Regions from separate parts of the Bhargavaea sp. GQ12 genome, predicted to be linked through region 3. Evidence: riboswitches for the same ligand, from Rfam matches in the RefSeq annotation. Region 3 holds a riboswitch; each other region holds the start of a gene.
The links. Region 3 has a riboswitch for S-adenosylmethionine ahead of AC6CHQ_RS11510 (carboxymuconolactone decarboxylase family protein). Riboswitches for the same ligand answer to the same signal wherever they lie in the genome.
Positions count from the first base shown of each region.

Region 1 (4,589 bases), on a different contig from region 3:
AATTTTCGTGAAAGACTGGAAAGACCTTCAGCGCAACTCGTACGTGCTGTTCACGCTGGCCCTGCCCCTCTTCTTCGCTGCCTGGCTCGGGCGTATCGGCGCGGACAGCGCAGAAATGATTTCCTTCCCGATTGTCTTCGCCCTGGTCATCGCCGGTGCCTTTGTCCAGGCCGCGATGGTTGCGGAAGAAAAGGAAAAGAATACATTGCGCGGGTTGCTGCTGTCTCCGGCAAGCGTGGCAGAAGTGTTTATCGGGAAAAGCCTGCTGAGCGGGGTCATGACACTGGTTGTCGTGGCCGGATGCATCTGGCTTGCTGAATTCAGTGTCCCTTCCCTCCCCCTGTTTGCGCTTAGCATTGTCATCGCACTCGTCATCTTCCTCGCGATCGGCACGCTGCTCGGACTGCTGTCCCGAACAGTCATGGAAACAAGCATCATTGGTATGCCCGTCATGCTGATCTTCGGAATGTCCTCGATGTTCAAGTCGATGATTACGAATGAAGCGATTTTGACCGTGATGGATTACCTCCCGAATGAATTGCTGATGAACATCTGGGTTGGATTGGAAAACGGTGCTGCCGCCAGTGAATCGTTCCTGATCCTCACTGTATGGGCTGTAGTGTCAGTCGCAGCGACTGTGATTGTGTACCGTAAACGACGGATGGACTGATAGAGTGTAAGCCCCGGCATGTGAGTGCCGGGGTTTTATTATGGGGCTCAATATCGTCATTCGGGATGAAAGTTTCGTCATTCGGGACGGCAATCTCGTCATTCACGCCTCCGATTTCGTCATTCGCAAATTTCCAGGATGCAAATGACGAGATTTAGATGCTGAATGACGAAATTAAGCGGGGAATGACGAAACCTCCCGCTCTATACTTCCAGTTGAAAGCTTCCGCCATGCCGGAAGCTTTTCACCCACTAAATATGCCGTCCTCTATTTTTCACGTAATGGTCCTGCAAACTCCACTCCCCGTACGCCACAACGAGTCGCAAACGCTTCCATTATATTCACAATTAATCAGAATAAAAATACTTTTTGCAAGTCATTGACTTCCTTACTTTATCCCAGTAAAGTTAGTTTCAATTCTTGCACTAATCGAATATGCACATCTTTTCTTATCAAGAGAGACCGAGGGACAGGCCCTAGGACGTCTCGGCAGCGGACCCCACTCAGTGGAGGCACCGTGCTAATTCCTGCAGATGCCTGGTGCATCTGGAAGATGAGAAAAAGATGGCCTACCCGGTCCTCTTTTTCTCTTTATGAGATTAAGAGGATTTTTTCATTTCTGACAACAACAGGAGGTACGCCGGATGATTGAATTTAAACAAGTCTCCAAGACATTCCGGCTTGGAAAGCGTGAAGTACACGCGGTAAAGGATGTGTCGCTGAAAGTCGAGCAGGGCGACATCTACGGAATCATCGGCTTTAGCGGAGCCGGAAAAAGTACGTTGCTGCGGCTGGTGAACCTGCTGGAGCGGCCGAGTGAGGGCTCGATCGAAATCCAGGGCGTGAATGTCACGTCCCTCTCCGCCAAAGAGCTGAGAAAGCAACGCAGGAACATCGGGATGATCTTCCAGAACTTCAACCTGTTCAATTCGCGGACGGTTGCCGGGAATATCGCGTATCCGCTGAAGCTTGCCGGCACCCCGAAGCACGAGATCAACACCCGTGTGGAAGAGCTTCTCCGCTTCGTCGGCCTTGCGGACAAAGCGAAGGATTATCCGGATCAGCTGTCGGGCGGGCAAAAGCAGCGCGTCGGAATCGCGCGGGCGCTCGCAACCAACCCGGACATCCTGATCTGTGATGAGGCGACATCCGCGCTTGACCCGGATACGACGGCAGATGTGCTGCGCCTCCTGAAACAGGTCAACCGGGAGTTCGGGATCACGATCCTCCTGATCACTCACGAAATGGAAGTGATCCAGTCGGTCTGCACGAAAGTTGCCGTCATGGAGAATGGTGAAGTGATCGAGTCGGGCGGCGTGTTCGAAGTGTTCACGGATCCGCAACACACGACGACCAAGCGGTTCATTCATTCCGTCCAGCAGGACCTCCCTTCCCCGAATGTCCTCGCCGAGTGGCGGGAAGCCGGCGGCGGCAGGCTGTACCGCCTGCAGTTCAAAGGGCCTGTCGCGAACGAGCCGGTACTTTCGACGGTTACGGCAAAACACGGGATTACGTTCAACATCGTGTACGGATCCGTCCGGGAGCTTGAGGAGCGGCTGTTCGGAAATCTGATCGTCTCGTTCCTCGGCGATCCGGCGGACGTCGAAGCCGCCATCAAGGAAATTGCAACCCTGACAGACATCGAGGAGGTGCAGGAAATTGAACGTTGATTGGACATCCTTCTGGCCGCGGATCGTCGAAGCGACCGGCCAGACGATCACTATGGTCATCGCCACACTCATTTTCGGATCGATCCTCGGCATCATCATGGGGCTCCTCCTGTTTGTAACCCGCCAGAACAATATTCTGGAGAATAAATTCCTCTTTAACCTATTGAATATCGTAATCAATATCATCCGGCCGGTGCCGTTCATCATCTTCCTCGTTGCCATCTCGCAGGTGACACGCCTCGTGGTCGGCACGACGATTGGAACGGCGGCCGCGATCTTCCCGATGACGATCGTCGCAAGCTTTACAATCGCAAGGGTCGTCGAGAACAACCTCGTCAGCATCGACCCAGGCGTCATCGAAGCCGCGCAGGCTATGGGCGCAAGCCCGCTCCGGATCATTTTCACGGTCCTGATCCCGGAAGCGCTCGGACCACTCGTTCTCGGCCTGACGTTCGTCACGGTCACGCTGATCGACTTCTCGGCCGTTGCCGGAACGGTCGGCGGCGGAGGCCTCGGCCATATCGCGATGACCTACGGCTACCAGCGCTTTGACGCCAGCGTCATGATCGTCACCGTACTGATTTTGATCGTCCTCGTGCAGCTGGCACAGTGGCTCGGGAACACGCTCTCCAGGAAAATCATGCGGCGCTGATAAAAGCCGCCCCGCACGTATAAAACAAAAAGGAGTCTCTATTATGAAAAAAATCTGGATTCTGGCAATCGCCCTGATTGCCTCCCTCACCCTTGCGGCATGCGGCGGGGCAAGCGGAGAAAATGCGGACGGCGAAACCGTCAAAGTGAAGATCGGCGTAAACGGCGCGGACGGCGCACAATGGCCGATCCTGCAGGAAAAGGCAGCAAAAGAAGGCATCGAAATCAAACTGATCGAGTTCGCCGACTACACGCTTCCGAACAACGCCCTTGCCCAAGGGGACATCCAACTGAACGCCTTCCAGCACATCGCGTTCCTCGGCCAGTATGTCACTGAAAGCGGCAACGACATCATTCCGATCGGCTCCACGATGTTCGCACCGATGGGTCTGTATTCCGAGAAAATCTCTGACGTCTCCGAGCTGAAGGAAGGCGACAAAATTGCCATCCCAGATGACCCGTCCAACCAGGCACGCGCACTTCTTCTACTTGAAAGCGCCGGACTTATTACACTTGCTGACGACTTTGGCATGTTCGGTGACCCGTCCAAGATTGCGGATAACAAACTGAACCTCGATATCTTGCCGATGACTGCCCAGCAGACGCCGCGCGTCCTGCCTGACGTCGCCGCTTCGGTCATCAACAACGGCGTGGCCGGACAGGCCGGCTTCTCCCCTAAGGAAGATGCCATCTTCGTGGAAGATGAAACCGACGAAAACGTCCACCCTTACGTCAACATCATCGCGGCACGCGGTGAGGACAAGGATAATGAAACGTACAAGCGCATCGCAGAGCTTTACCAGGAAGAAGACATTGCCGAGGCTGTTAAAGAAGACACGAATGACGGATCCATCCTCGTCGAACTCAGCCAGGAAGAGCTGGACAAGGCATTTGAAGAACTGAAAAAGTAATCTTGAGTGGAGGGATCCGGAATGACCGTTGCACAGGATGCGAGAGGGAAGATTTGGGGATCAATCGAAGAGAATCGAGAGCGCTATATCGGAGTAAGCCATGACATCCATGCCCGCCCGGAAATCGGAAATGAGGAAGTGTACGCGAGCGGCCTGCTGTCCGCGCTGCTTGAGGAAGCCGGATTCACGGTTAAGCGGAATGTCGCCGGACACGAAACGGCATTCCATGCCGTGAAGGATAGCGGGAAAGAAGGTCCGACTGTCGCTTACCTGGCGGAATACGATGCGCTTCCGGGACTCGGACACGCCTGCGGACACAACATCATCGGAACGATGAGTGTCGCAGCAGGAATAGCCCTCGGGGAACGATTAGATGAAACCGGCGGACGGGTGGTCGTATTGGGCACTCCGGCCGAAGAAGGCGGCCCGAACGGCAGCGCGAAAGGAAGCTTTGTCCGCCACGGGTTCCTGGAGGATGTCGATGTCGCCATGATGATCCACCCGGGCGGTAAGACGGCTCCTACCGGCGAGACGCTTGCTGTCGATCCGCTTGATTTCCACTTCTACGGTCGCTCCGCGCACGCCTCCGGTTCTCCGGAAAAAGGCATCAATGCGCTGGATGCTGTCATCGGCCTGTTCAACGGCATTAACGCACTCCGCCAGCAACTGCCGAAAGATGTCCGGATC
Region 1 is NZ_JCAXEU010000002.1:161,992-166,580, forward strand. Features, by position in the region: gene AC6CHQ_RS02565 (ABC transporter permease) at 1-670, shown strand, start outside; SAM riboswitch class I at 1,117-1,230, shown strand; gene AC6CHQ_RS02570 (methionine ABC transporter ATP-binding protein) at 1,315-2,340, shown strand; gene AC6CHQ_RS02575 (methionine ABC transporter permease) at 2,330-2,992, shown strand; gene AC6CHQ_RS02580 (MetQ/NlpA family ABC transporter substrate-binding protein) at 3,036-3,902, shown strand; gene AC6CHQ_RS02585 (M20 family metallopeptidase) at 3,924-4,589, shown strand, end outside.
Region 1: linked by a shared signal. The riboswitch ahead of AC6CHQ_RS02570 (methionine ABC transporter ATP-binding protein) and the one ahead of AC6CHQ_RS11510 (carboxymuconolactone decarboxylase family protein) in region 3 are both predicted to bind S-adenosylmethionine.

Region 2 (4,589 bases), on a different contig from region 3:
TTCGTCACCGCTGCGGACAGCGATCACGTTGACGTAAGGAGATTCGGAGTCCTCGAGTGCGATTGCATCTTCCAGCGGGTTGAGCCCGGCGTCAATCGCATAGTTGGAGTTGATAAGGAGCGCATCCCCTTCATCCTGATTGTAGAGCTGAGGCAGGAAGGATGCTTCATAATCTGCGTCGAACTCGAGGTTTTTCGGATTTTCTACGATATCTTTGACCTCTGCCGCAGTCTTGTCGACTCCCTCATCAAGCTTGATGAGGCCCTGGCTTTCCAGCATGGAAAGGATCCGGCCATGGTCAGCAACCGAGTTGCTCATGAGAATTGTTGCGCCATCCGGCAGATCTTCGAGCGAATCGTGCTTGTTGGAATAGATGCCGATCGGCTCGATATGGATGCCGCCTGCATTCACGAAGTCATAGCCGTGGTCAGCCATCTGAGTTTCAAGATAAGGAATGTGCTGGAAGTAGTTCGCACCAATTTCTTCAGATTCTAGGTCCTCGTTCGGGAGAACATAGTCCTGGTAAGTTTCGATTTCAAGCTCGATACCTTTTTCCTCGAGAAGCGGTTTTGCCTCTTCCAGGATGAGAGCATGCGGAACGTTGGATGCGCCGACAACGAGTTCCTTTGGCTCACCGCCGCCTTCCCCGCCTTCGGATGTTCCTGAAGACGTGTCATCTCCGCCTGCACCGCATGCTGCCAGAGCGAGTGTTCCAGTCGCCAAAAATAGTCCTGCTGCAAATTTCTTCATGATTGTTTCCCCCTTGGGTTTTGTTATTGTTTTTTAATAAAGACTTTTAGCGTTTGTCCGTCCGCTTGACCAGGATATCCCCGATCCACTGGATGGCAAAGACAATGACCAGGATCAGGATCGTGGCGACTATTGTCACGTCGGTCCGGCTTCTCTGAAATCCGTCCAGATAAGCCAGGTTGCCCAGGCCGCCTGCACCGATGATTCCTGCCATCGCCGTATATCCGACAAGCGCAATTGCCGTCACAGTGATGCCGGAGATCAGCGCCGGCATCGATTCCGGAAGAAGCACTTTCCGAATGATGGTCCACGTGGTCGCCCCCATGGAACGCGCAGCCTCAATGACTCCTTTGTCGATCTCCGCAAGTGCGATCTGGACCATCCGTCCGTAAAACGGCGCGGAACCGATGATCAGCGCCGGCAGGGCCGCATTCGGGCCGCGGATCGAACCGAGCAGGAACTTCGTCAGCGGAATCAGCAAAATGATCAGGATAATAAATGGAATCGACCGGAAGATGTTGACGAATGCCGCTGTGATCAGGTTGGACAGCCGGTTCTGATAGATTCCTTTAGGACCTGTCAGGAAAAGCAGGATGCCGAGCACGAGCCCGATCAGGAAAGTGAACAGTGTAGCAACTGCTGTCATGTATAGGGTCTCGAGCGTAGCTTCCCACATCTTGTCCCAGTCAACGTTCGGAAACAGTTGTTCAATCACGGTCGATCACCTCTGTTTCCACGCCTTCCGAGTGAAGGAATTCCACTGCCTCGGTAATCGCTGACTCATCGCCGGCCAGATTCAGGATGATGGACCCGAAAGTCCCGCCATGCGTCTGCGAGACATTGGCCTGCAGGATGTTGACATCGATGTTGAATGTCCGGATGAGCCGGGCAAGTACAGGCTCTCCCGTACGTTCGCCGACAAAGCCCAGACGGATCAATGTGCCGTCCGGGTTTTCCTTGATCAGTTGCCCGATCGCCTGCTTTACATCAGGTGACTCCGTGACCTGTGAGACAAAACGCTTCGTGATCGGCTGCTGCGGCGAGCGGAAGACCTGGAGTACATTCCCCATCTCGACGACCCGGCCTGCCTCCATGACCGCCACCCGGTGACAGATTTTCCGGATGACGTGCATTTCATGCGTAATCAGCACAATCGTGAGGTTCAGCCGCTTATTGATATCTGTGAGAAGGTCCAGGATCGAATCGGTCGTCTCCGGGTCGAGTGCGGAGGTGGCTTCGTCGCAGAGCAGTACATCCGGATCATTGGCCAGCGCGCGGGCAATCCCGACACGCTGTTTCTGTCCGCCAGAGAGTTCGGACGGATAGGCGTCCTCTCTGCCCTCAAGGCCGACGAGCCGGATCAGCTCCCGTACTTTCGGCTCCCGATCCACTTTTTTCACCCCTGCAATTTCCAGAGGGAATGCAATGTTCTCCGCAACCGTACGGGACCATAGCAGATTGAAGTGCTGAAAAATCATACTCACCTTCTGGCGGGCCTTCCTCAGATCCGCCCCGGAGACCGAGGACATTTTCATGCCGTTTACAGTCACGTTGCCGCTCGTCGGCTTTTCAAGGCCATTCAGCATACGGATCAGTGTGCTTTTACCTGCACCGCTGTAGCCGATGATGCCGAATATCTCCCCTTCACGGATTTCAAGATCCACCGCATCGACCGCGGTGAGTGTCCGGTTGGAAAGCCGGAACTGTTTGGTTATCTGTTCTAACTTAATCATTTGGTCACCTCTGTAATAAAAAAGACCTGTCTGCGGGCAGGCAGACAGGTCGCGCAGCCGTTCCGTCTCAGGTCCGGCGCATTTCCTCTCATCTGCCAAAGCGCTTGCGCTTTGAGTGATTTGGCACCATTTCACGTTTCCGTGACGGTTGCCGGGCTTCATCGGGCACTTCCCTCCGCCGCTCTCAATAAGAGTTTCCGTATTCGTTTAGGTTCATCCGTCTGTAGGATGACTGATGGATGAAACTATATCATAGCGCCTGATTGGCGTCAACTTAATTTTTCATAGAGATATGGGACCGACTGGAAAGCATATATCTTCTCCACTTCCCTGCCCTCTTTTGCAACCAGAAGGCACGGAACGCTCTCCACAACATACTTGGCGGCAACTTCTTCATGATAGTTGAGGTCGGCCTTGCCCAGTTTGACTTCCGGAAGGAGTTTTTCCACGACCTCCATCATCCTCGACGCCACCTGGCACGTCCCGCAAAGCGGTGTATAGAGGTAAAAAGCGGCCGTGGCCGGGCTTTTCGATGCTTCTTCAAATTGTTGCAGATTCCATTCTTCCAAACATGCTCATCCTTTACAGCAGAAATTCGGTCTTGATTTCGATGTTTGCCGACAGGAGCTCTTCCGCGAGCACACGGAGCGGCGTTGTCGCCACCTCCCGGTATACGCGGTCCGTATACAAATGCCGGGCTTCCGGATACTCTCTCCTGAGTAGCGCCCGCAACTTTTCACCGGAACGGTCGGCATCGAAAAACGCGTAGATATCCGCACCTTCGTACGGTTCGAGAAGTTCTTCGATCCTGGTCGGGCTTGCCGTTCCGTTCGTGCAGATAATATCCACCGGTTCATCCAGTAGCCGGGAAATCCGTTTCCTGTCTGAGCTGCCTTCGACGATAATTACTTTGTCGTTCATCCTGATCCCTCCACGAGCACACCGTGTGATTCAGGACTCATCCGGTTAAGGCTTCGGCTCCGGACGGGGTCCTTCTCTATTAGAAGATGCAAAAAACGCCGGAAGATGCCGGCGTTTCCTGCATGCAGGTCAGCCCTGCGTCATTTGATCGTATTGTTCAGCAGACATAAGCTTATCGATTTCCGAAGAATCAGACGGTTCAACAACGACCATCCACGCCTTTTCGTAAGGCGATTCGTTGACGAACTCAGGGCTATCCTCGAGATCTTCGTTCACTTCAACGACAGTGCCGCTGATCGGTGCATACAGTTCGGATACCGTCTTGACCGACTCAACGCTTCCGAAAGGCTCGTCCGCCTTGATTTCGTCGCCAACTTCAGGCAGTTCGACGAATACGATATCGCCGAGTTCAGCTTGCGCAAAATGTGTGATACCGATCCGGGCCTTGCCGTCTTCAGTCTTGACCCATTCGTGTTCTTCAGAGTAGCGAAGTTCTGTTGGTGTGCTCATTCTGACCCCTCCAGGAATTAGTTATCCATCCATCTCAGTTTGCCATACAGCGGCAGGAAACTCAATAGTCGCTTAATTCCATACGGATTCAAAATCCGCTTCCCGGAATCCGACGGTCGCTTTTTCACCGTCAAAGACGATCGGACGCTTGATCAGCATCCCGTCAGAGGCGAGAAGACTGATCTGCTCATCCTCAGACATCCCGGGAAGGCGGTCTTTGAGACCGCCTTCCCGATAGACTTTCCCGCTTGTGTTAAAGAATTTCTTTAGCTCGAGGCCGCTTGCAGCAATAATTTCCCGGAGCTGTTTTTCGGACGGTGGCGCGTCCTTGATATCGATTTCATCATAGTCCACCCCATGCTCATCCAGCCACTTTTTTGCCTTCCGGCAGGTGGTGCACTTCGGATATCCATAATATGTGATCGCCATTCCCTTGCCTCCCTGCTTCTGCTCATGGGACAAGTATAACAAAAAGCAAGCCCGTTCTGCTTGATGCAGGCCGGGCTTGTAAGAATAACCGGTTCAGACTGTGTATTTAAGGGCTTCGTTCAGCTTGTCTGCCGCTTCACGCTTCAGAGGAATAAGGTTCTTCGGCGTGTAGCGGGTGAGTTTGCGAAGAGCGGACAGCATCATGCGCTGGTTGTCGCCTTCAACGGAAGCGATAAGAACTTCCTT
Region 2 is NZ_JCAXEU010000008.1:49,961-54,549, forward strand. Features, by position in the region: gene AC6CHQ_RS09110 (MetQ/NlpA family ABC transporter substrate-binding protein) at 1-750, opposite strand, end outside; gene AC6CHQ_RS09115 (methionine ABC transporter permease) at 797-1,465, opposite strand; gene AC6CHQ_RS09120 (methionine ABC transporter ATP-binding protein) at 1,458-2,483, opposite strand; SAM riboswitch class I at 2,569-2,677, opposite strand; gene AC6CHQ_RS09125 (thioredoxin family protein) at 2,753-3,052, opposite strand; gene AC6CHQ_RS09130 (toprim domain-containing protein) at 3,066-3,404, opposite strand; gene gcvH (glycine cleavage system protein GcvH) at 3,534-3,914, opposite strand; gene AC6CHQ_RS09140 (arsenate reductase family protein) at 3,987-4,343, opposite strand; gene AC6CHQ_RS09145 (acyl-CoA dehydrogenase FadE) at 4,437-4,589, opposite strand, start outside.
Region 2: linked by a shared signal. The riboswitch ahead of AC6CHQ_RS09120 (methionine ABC transporter ATP-binding protein) and the one ahead of AC6CHQ_RS11510 (carboxymuconolactone decarboxylase family protein) in region 3 are both predicted to bind S-adenosylmethionine.

Region 3 (4,589 bases):
TGGCTGCTGCCATCCCGATCGTGACAGCCGAATCAATGCCAAGCTCTTGGATCGTCTGCCCGTAAGCAGCTGCGCCACCGTGGCCGCCGCTCATTGATACCGCCCCGCTCATGACTCCAAGGAGCGGATCGATGCCGAACACTTTGGATAGCGAGACACCGATGACATTCTGCATGAAGATGAGGATTCCACAGAAAATCAGGTAGATGATCAGGAGCTTCCCGCCCAGTTTAATTAGTTTCATGCTGGCTCCAAGCCCAACCGTCGTAAAGAATGCGACCATGAAGAGCGACTGCAGGGAAGTATCCAATGCAATTTCAACGACGCCCGTCGTTTGGAGAATAAAGGCGAGGATGGCGAAAATCAGGCCTCCGACAACAGGTGCCGGAATCAGGAACCGGTCAAGGATGCCGATGCGATTAACGAGGGCCATTCCCAGCAGGTAGAGGGCCACTGCCAGGAACAGCGTGGTAATCTGGTTAATTTCAATCATATTCTGTCACCTTTCCAAAAAAAAATAGTTCGCGGCTTCCGGACCCGGCCCGTGTCCGATTGATTCGGATTCCCCCTACGGACCGTGAAACGGTCCAGAAAACCGCAACGGTAATAGCGTTTTCAAATATGGCTGAATACGTTTGCACGTATCCTTGTTTTACCCCTTGTTTACCCGATGAACACTTGCCAAGCATGAAAACATTCCTATCCTGTATGTCCGAAAATTCATGGAATCGCTTTCGTAATCATAAGAGGATCGCTCACTTCAGTGATACACTGTTTTAAAGTATAATCAGTTTTGCAGACTTTTTACAACACTAAAACTTAAATACGCACTATTCCAAAAAGTAAATCCGCCAATATTTTCAAAGACCGGAAAGAAAAAGAGACGATTCCGCATCCCTAATTAAAGGGCGCGGAATCGTCTGCAAAAAAACAGATGTTTATTTTAGTTGTCGTATGCATTGAGGGCGTTCACGCTATGCGCGATTGCAGAACCGGCCTTGAGCGCAACCGCCACGAAAATTGCTTCCGAGAGCTCTTCCAGGCTGGCGCCGGCTTTCTTGGCATTTTTCGTATGGAGATCGATGCAGTAAGCGCATCCTGTCGTGTGTGCTGAAGCCACAGCGATCAGTTCCTTTTCCTTCACGCTCAGTTTGCCGGCCTTGAGAGCCGCACCATCGAACTTCACGAACGTTTTGAATGCCTCTTCATCCAGTTCTGCGAACTCCGGCAGACGGTTAAAGTAAGACGCTTTGTAAAACTCCCCGTCACCTTTGCCGTCGTATGCGTTCAATCCGTTTACCCCATGAGCAAGTGCCGATCCGGCTTTGAGTGCAGTCGCGACAAAGATCGCTTCAGCAACTTCCTCTTTGGAGGAGTCGTTTTTCTTGGCATTTCCGATATGCAGATCGATGCAGTAAGGGCAGCCTGTGATATGGGCAACCGCCACGGCGATCAGTTCCTTCAATTTTACGGACAGCTTTCCTTCGGCCAGTGCCTGGTCATTGAACTTGAAGAACGTTTCAAACGCTTCAGGCGCGTATTTTTTCAGTTCGAAAATTCTTCCGAAGTATTCCTTTTTGTACAGGCTGTCTGTTTTAGTTGTAGCAGTCATCTCAAAACTCCCCTTTTCATCTTTTTCTTACTTATCGGTTGAGTCGGAATAGATTGTTTTGTTAGAGCCGAAGAAAGTCCAGTCATCCAAAAAGCCCCTTCCCGATGAGGAAGAGGCAGTATGTAAGCGGCCTTCCTCATCTTTCAAGCTTGCGCTTGCTGGAGTGAGCACCTTGTTACAACGTAACGGTTGCTGCGGGATCTGCGGACCAGTTTCCTCCCCCGGCTCTTGATAAGGTCAAAGTCTATTCAATTAGTAAGATTATCCTAAGCATATCGGACCCCATATCGTCTGTCAACATGAAATCTTCAATCATTTATGAATTCAGCAATTTCTCTATTTGCTGAAGTACCACTTCCACAATGCAAATCCGACAATGGCATAAATAATGATAAATCCGTAAAGCCAGACAGTCAGCATCTCATTCACAAACATGGTCAAGCCCCCTTAGCGCCCCTGTTCCGCCTCTGGAATCAGGACTTCTTCCTGTTTTGATTCCAGAACATTTGCCAATACAAACATGGTCAAAATACCGATCCCGGTCGCCACTGCACCGGCCGTCATCGTGCTTGGGATGATGCCGCTGAAGTAGAGGATCAGGTAGGCAAGGAGTCCGATGATCATTGATGCCTCTGCTGCTCTGGCGGAAGCCTTCTTTCTCCCATACACTGCATATAAAATGGGGCCCAATGTTCCGGCTGCGACTCCGGAAATGCCGATCCACATAATATCTCCCATGTAAGCAGGCGGTTTCATCACAATCAGAAGGGCGATGATTCCCACAACAGGAACGGTCAGCCTGCTGATCCGAAGCGCGATTTTCTCCGCCTTTTCTTCGTCGACTCTGACATAGCCTTTTCTGACCAGGAATTTCAGGAAAATGTCATTGGCAAAAACAGTGGAAATCGAGACGAACAGCCCGTCCGTTGTTGACATGGCCGCAGCCAGAATCACGACACCGAATAATGCAACAACAGCAGCTGGGAATGCCCAGGCCACATATTCCATCAAAGCCAGATCCGCAACGACGTCCCCGGATCCCAGCGCCACCCTGCTATAGAGTCCTCCAAAGAGAACCAATACGCTAAGCGAAGCCACGATGACATAGGTCAGAATCATTTTACCCAGGTCTTTTTCGCTCTTGATGCCCAAAACTTTATTGAATAAGTGAGGTGCGGACGCAAAGGCCCACTGGATGCAGATTGCGCCGATCACTGCACCGATCGAATAGAAGTGAGCCGAATCAGGGTTAAAAACAGTCACGAGATTGGGATCCTGTGCCGCCAGGTTGTCGGTGATCCCGGAAAATGTGGCCGCGATGCCGTCCCTCCAGAAGATTACGATTCCGGATATGAAGATCACAATTCCTGCAATCGCCATCAGAATCACTTGAACGGCATCTGTATAGATATCCGCAAACGCTCCGCCGCCGAAAACATACACCACCACGATGACGGTGATGAGGATCAGGCCGGTACGATAGTCCATCCCCAATAAATACTCAAAAATCCTTGCTCCGGCTACAAACTGGGCGGCAATATAAAAGATGTTAAAAAGCAGAATGAGGCCGGTTCCCACACGCAAAAGGTCGCTATTATAATAGTCCCCAAGCCAATCCGGCAATGAGAGAGACTTCTGCTCTTCATTCAGTTTACGGATTTTCTTCGCGACCATCAGAACTCCTATAGCTCCCCCTCCAATCATCGCAAGCATGAGCCAGAGATTCGTGAGCCCCCACTCATGTGACCAGCCCGGATAACCGAGGAAAGTCGCAGCGCTGAGGTAAGTGGCAGCGAAAGAGAGACCCAGCACAACGGGCCCCAGGCGTCCCCCGCCTATTGCGAAGTCCCGGATGTTCTTTGTTTTCTTTGTGCCGATATAGCCAAGAACGAGCATGATTGCCAGAAAAGCGGCAAACCCGATCCAGGTAAATAGTGTGACAGTGTTCATGGCATTCCCTTCTTTTCCGTTTTACTTCACCAATGACGAAAGTTGTTTTGCCGGGTGGCTTTCAGGCAGACGCGCAGAGCCTGTGCCGAATAGGTTTTCCCGCAATGTCTTTCCCTCATATTCAGTCCGGTAGATTCCCCGCTTCTGCAGCTCCGGAACGACATGATCCACAAACTCACGGAATGTCTCGAGTGAATAACTTTGTGCGATATTGAAGCCGTCCACATCACCTACTGTTGCCCATTCCTCGATATGGTCCGCTATCTGCTCTGGGGTCCCAATGAATTTCGCTGTCCCGTTGCCAAGTCCATGGTTGAGCACGGCTTCCCGCAAAGTCCATTTCTTGTTCGGGTCTTTCGTATACATGTCCAGATTTCCCTGCACGGCATCCGTTTCGATGTCCTCGATGTACTGATCGGGATCATATTTCGAGAAATCGATTCCTGTATGGCCGGAAAGAAGTGCCGCTGTCCCTTCATAGCTCACATGATTTTTCAGGTCCTCGTATTTGGAGAGCGCCTCTTCCTCCGTGGAGCCTACAATCGGAAGGATCATCGGGAAGATCCGGATGTCTTCGGGACTTCTGCCGTGTGCAGCGGCGCGTTTACGCAAATCAGCGGAATAGGCCTGCTGCGCCTGCAGGGAATGGCCCTTTGTGAATACTGCTTCCGCATGCTTGGCCGCAAAATCGCGTCCCCGCGGTGAGGCCCCTGCCTGGAACAGAACCGGTGTCCGCTGAGGAGACGGCTCGGTCAAATGGATACCCGGAACATCAAAGAATTCCCCATGGTGCCGGATTGGATGGACTTTTGACGGGTCTGCAAATGTATCCCCTTCTTTGTCATAAACTACTGCGTCGTCTTCCCAGCTGTGTTCCCAAAGCTTATACACCACTTCGAGGAATTCGTCCGCACGGTCGTAGCGCTGACTTTTCGGGAGTCGTCCGGACAACCCGAGATTGACCGCTTCACTTTCCAGATAGGAAGTGACTACATTCCATCCGAGCCGGCCTTCTGTCACATGATCC
Region 3 is NZ_JCAXEU010000012.1:39,643-44,231, forward strand. Features, by position in the region: gene gltS (sodium/glutamate symporter) at 1-493, opposite strand, end outside; gene AC6CHQ_RS11510 (carboxymuconolactone decarboxylase family protein) at 944-1,612, opposite strand; SAM riboswitch class I at 1,746-1,850, opposite strand; gene AC6CHQ_RS11515 (sodium:solute symporter family protein) at 2,060-3,562, opposite strand; gene AC6CHQ_RS11520 (LLM class flavin-dependent oxidoreductase) at 3,584-4,589, opposite strand, start outside.

Region 4 (4,589 bases), on a different contig from region 3:
CGACGCCGTCGATGCCGTACAGCGGATGGTCCGGGCCGATCAGCACCGGGCCGACGGATGCCTGGATGGAACCGTCTTCCCCGCGGCGGACATCCGCGATATGGCGGTAGCGGAGGCCCTGGCGGTCTGCGTCGATCACTTCGTCAAGAGAAAGCGCATCGATGCCTTCCATCGGCACGTTCTCCCAGTCCGGCTGCTCACCGAACGACAGGCCGCTCAGGATCATCAACTTGCAGAAGGCATCGAACCCGGACACGTCATTGGTCGGGTCCGCTTCGGCATAGCCGAGTTCCTGCGCTTCCTTCAGAACTTCCTCGAAGGTACACGATTCCTTGCGCATCTTCGTCAGAATAAAGTTCGAAGTTCCGTTCAGAATGCCCTGGATGCCGGTCACTTCGTTGGAAAGGTTCAGGTTATCGATCGTTTTGATCACCGGAACGCCGCCTGCGACGGTTGCCTCATATCCGATGCCGGTCCCCTGTTCCCTGGCTTGCCGTTCAAGTGCAGGAGCAGCTTTGGCGTACATCACTTTATTCGCAGTTACGACATGACAGCCGGCGGCGATCGCCTGCTCCAGATAGGTGCGTGCCGGCTCTTCGCCGACGATCGCTTCGAAAACGACCTTCAGATCCGGGATGGCCAGGATCTCCTCAAACCGGTCGGTAATGAGGACTCCCGGGGTCTCAGGGCGGGTTTTATCCAAGTCGCGGACGAGGATGGCAGCAATTTCGATCGGGGAACCGATCGTTTTCTCAAGTTGTTGTTTCCGTTCATTCACGATTGTATAAATGCCTTGGCCGACCGTACCGAATCCAAGGATGGCCGCTTTCACTGGAGCCATGGGCGAACACCTCCGACATAAAGATTCCTTCCAATATAACAAGTTCCGCCCCATAAGGAAACCCCCGGGGCGGGAAAATTTAAAATAGTTTAAACATTATATATTAATTTAAGCTTTGACTGGCGCCGCTGCTTCAATCGCCTGTTTCAGGTCGGCGATGATGTCTTCGACGTTCTCGAGACCGACGGAGAGGCGGACAAGTTCTTCAGTTGTGCCTGTTTTCTTCAGGTCTTCCGCCGACAGCTGCTGGTGCGTTGTAGATGCCGGGTGGATGATGAGCGAGCGTGCGTCGCCGACGTTCGCGACATGCGAGAACAGCTTCACGTTGTCGATCAGCTTGCGGCCCGCTTCGCGTCCGCCTTTGATGCCGAAGATGACGACCGATCCGGCGCCGCTCTTCAGGTACTTTTTGGAGAGTTCGTACGACGGGTGCTCTTCGAGGCCGTTGTACTGGACCCACTCGACAGATGGGTGATCCTTCAGCCATTCCGCAACTTTCTGAGCGTTTTCGTTGTGCCGCTGGATGCGGAGGTGCAACGTCTCAAGTCCCTGAAGGAAGAGGAACGCATTATCCGGGCTGAGTGTCGGGCCAAAGTCGCGGAGCAGCTGCACACGGAGGCGTGTTGCGAATGCGGCCTGCGCCGTGTCGATGCCGTAGCGGAGGCCGTGGTAAGTCTCATCCGGCTCTGTATAGCCAGGGTGGCGTCCCTGTGTCCAGTCGAATTTGCCCGCGTCAACAGCTACGCCACCGACGCCGCGGCCGTGTCCGCCGATCCATTTTGTTGCGGAGTGAACGACAACATCCGCACCATGCTCAATCGGGTTCGAGCCATAAGGCGAAGCGAATGTGGAGTCAATGATGAGCGGCAGGCCGTTTTCATGCGCGATGTTCGCAACAGCTTCCACATCAAGGACATTCAGGCTCGGGTTGCCGATGATTTCGCCAAAGATCGCCTTTGTCTTGTCGTTGATCGCCGCTCGGAAGTTTTCAGGGTCTGTCGAGTCGACGAACTTCACGTTGATGCCATAGCGCGGAAGTGTCACCGCGAACAGGTTGTATGTTCCGCCGTAAAGGTTTGCCGCGGAAACGATTTCGTCACCGGCCTGTGCAACGTTCAGGATCGAGAACGCGATTGCCGCCATCCCGGAAGAAAGTGCAACGGCAGCCGTGCCGCCTTCCAGTTCCGCGATGCGCTTTTCGAACGCGTCTACTGTCGGGTTCATGATGCGGGAGTAGATGTTGCCGGACTCTTTTAGGGCGAACAGGTTCTGCGCGTGCTCTGTGTCACGGAATGCGTAAGCTGTCGTGCGGTAGACCGGTACGGCGATCGCGCCTGTTGTCGGATCCGGCTCCTGGCCTCCGTGCACGAGAATCGTTTCTGGTTTAAAGTTTGTCATATTGATTTCCTCCTAAAGGTATGGTTTCGATGGAAACACGATAGGAGAGGAGGTTTTGTCTTTTCGGAAAATGAAAAACCCTCTTCTCTGATAGGAAGAGGGCCGATGCGAACACGCCGCATGCCTCCCCTTATCTGTCAGATCCGCTCCCGGATCTGTAGGAATTAGCACCTTTGCAGACATGGTCTGCCGGTTGCCGGGCTTCGCAGGGCCTATTCCCTCCGCCGCTCTTGATAAGAGTATTCTGATTTTGTTTTCCATCTGGTAAACAGTATAGGACTGTGCAGCGGGCAAAGTCAAGTGTATTTTTCAGAAAAAACATGAAACGTTTCTGCCTTCTCATCCGTTAACTTAGGAGACTGCCGATCCGAGGAGGAATTCTATGAAAACCTGGAGAGATAAGCTGGAAGCAAATGGACTAGCCGAATACATCGCGCCATTCTCCGAACTGGCGAAGCCGGGCTTCCGACTAAATAAAGAAGACGCCGCCGGGACGCTGGCGCCCGGTGCATCGAAGTTCGGAGGCGCGCCGGACCTTCCGCCTGATGTAGAGATCCCGTCCAAAGACGGCAAGCCGCTCACGCTGATTGCGCAGATCAACCTGTCGGACGCAGCGCTTGCCGGAGATGTTCACCCGCTTCCCGACACAGGCATCCTGTCTTTCTTCTATGACACCGAGGAACAGCCGTGGGGCGGCGATGAGTCTGACCGGAGCGGTTGGAAGGTCCTTTATCATGAAGATCCGACCAGACTTGAACGGTGTGATGTGCCGGAAGAGCGGATGCTTCCGGAATTCGCTGCCGTCTTCCACGCCGTGGAAACGCTGGATGCCGATGCAATCATCGGGATGGACTTCGATGACGAGGCCGGCGAGGCGATCTTCGAGTTGCTGGAAGAAGATGCCCACCACCAGATGCTCGGTCATCCGTTTGCCGTGCAGAACCCGGTGTTCGCTGAAATCGCCCACTATGGCGACGGAATTGCAGACTGGGACGAAGCCGCGAAAGCGGCGGATGACTACGTCCTTCTTTTCCAGATGGATAGCGATGACGACCTGGATGCCGTCTGGGGCGACCTCGGCATGCTGTACTTCTGCATCCGGCAAGAAGACCTTGCTGAAAAGCGATTTGACCGTTCGCATATGATCATGCAGAGCGGCTGATGGCTGAATCCGCCTTATATTAGGATGAATGAACCTTAATATAAGGTATCCGCCAAGATTGGAGGCTGAAAACATGCCCGAATCCATGGGCTGGTTATGGATCGCCGTTGCGGTGATTGCCGGCTACCTGATCGGCAACATCCACGGATCCACCATTGCCGGACGGCTGTCCGGTGTAAATCTGAAAGAAACTGGCGTCAAAAACGCCGGTGCATCAAATGCGGCCATCGTCCTCGGCAAAAAATATGGCGCACTCGTCGCCGCCATCGACATCGGGAAAGGCATCGCGGCTGTGCTCCTCACCAGGGGCATCGCCACCTCGGCCGGACTCGGTCCTGAAGCAAGCGCACTGCTTGTTTTCGCGGTGGCGGCCGCGACGATCCTCGGGCATAACTTCCCATTCCATATGCGCTTTAATGGCGGTAAAGGGACGGCCACGGTCATCGGTGTGCTCCTCGGCTTTGACTGGAAAATCGGTCTTATCGGGCTTGCGCTGCTGATCCTCGTCTCTCTCGCAACCGACTTTCTCGTCTTCGGCGTCCTCATGCTGTATGTCACCTTCACTGTGACTGCCGTCGTTTTTGCTGCGGGAATCGGACCTGACCTGATTGCTGCCGGACTATTCGTGATGGCAATATGGAAGCATCTCGAGAACTTCCGCAGGATGCGGGCCGGCGAGGAAAAACGGGTGTCGTCGGTGTTTGGGAAAAAGAAGACGGCCTGAGAGAATTCCGCTCCGTCGCAAGAACCTGTTGCTTCCCGCGGTTTCGTCATTCGTGGACTCAGTTTCGTCATTCGTCCGCTTTCAGGACCCGAATGACGAGATTATCAGGGTGAATGACGAAATTGGTTAGATGAATGACGAGACCGGACGCATGAATGACGAAATCAACATCTGCGGCTGTTAGCGATCACAGCCGCCCAAGAGGAAATTTCAGTTCATCACCAGTAATATTAGCACTCATACCAAAAGGGGGACCTGTCCAAGACAGGCCCCCCTCTTCATGTTCAGTTATGCTGTGCAACCGGCTCGATCAGGTCGAGAAGATCAGCGTGCGTGTAGCCGAGGTCTTCTGCAACTGTTTTGTAAGTCACACGGCCGGCATGTGTGTTGAAGCCTTTGCGGAGTGGTTCGTTATCGAGTGCCGCCTGCTTCCAGCCTTTGTTGGCGATCTGGAGAGCATACGG
Region 4 is NZ_JCAXEU010000002.1:252,326-256,914, forward strand. Features, by position in the region: gene AC6CHQ_RS03005 (homoserine dehydrogenase) at 1-841, opposite strand, end outside; gene AC6CHQ_RS03010 (O-acetylhomoserine aminocarboxypropyltransferase/cysteine synthase family protein) at 950-2,239, opposite strand; SAM riboswitch class I at 2,367-2,479, opposite strand; gene AC6CHQ_RS03015 (YwqG family protein) at 2,622-3,401, shown strand; gene AC6CHQ_RS03020 (glycerol-3-phosphate acyltransferase) at 3,475-4,125, shown strand; gene ald (alanine dehydrogenase) at 4,410-4,589, opposite strand, start outside.
Region 4: linked by a shared signal. The riboswitch ahead of AC6CHQ_RS03010 (O-acetylhomoserine aminocarboxypropyltransferase/cysteine synthase family protein) and the one ahead of AC6CHQ_RS11510 (carboxymuconolactone decarboxylase family protein) in region 3 are both predicted to bind S-adenosylmethionine.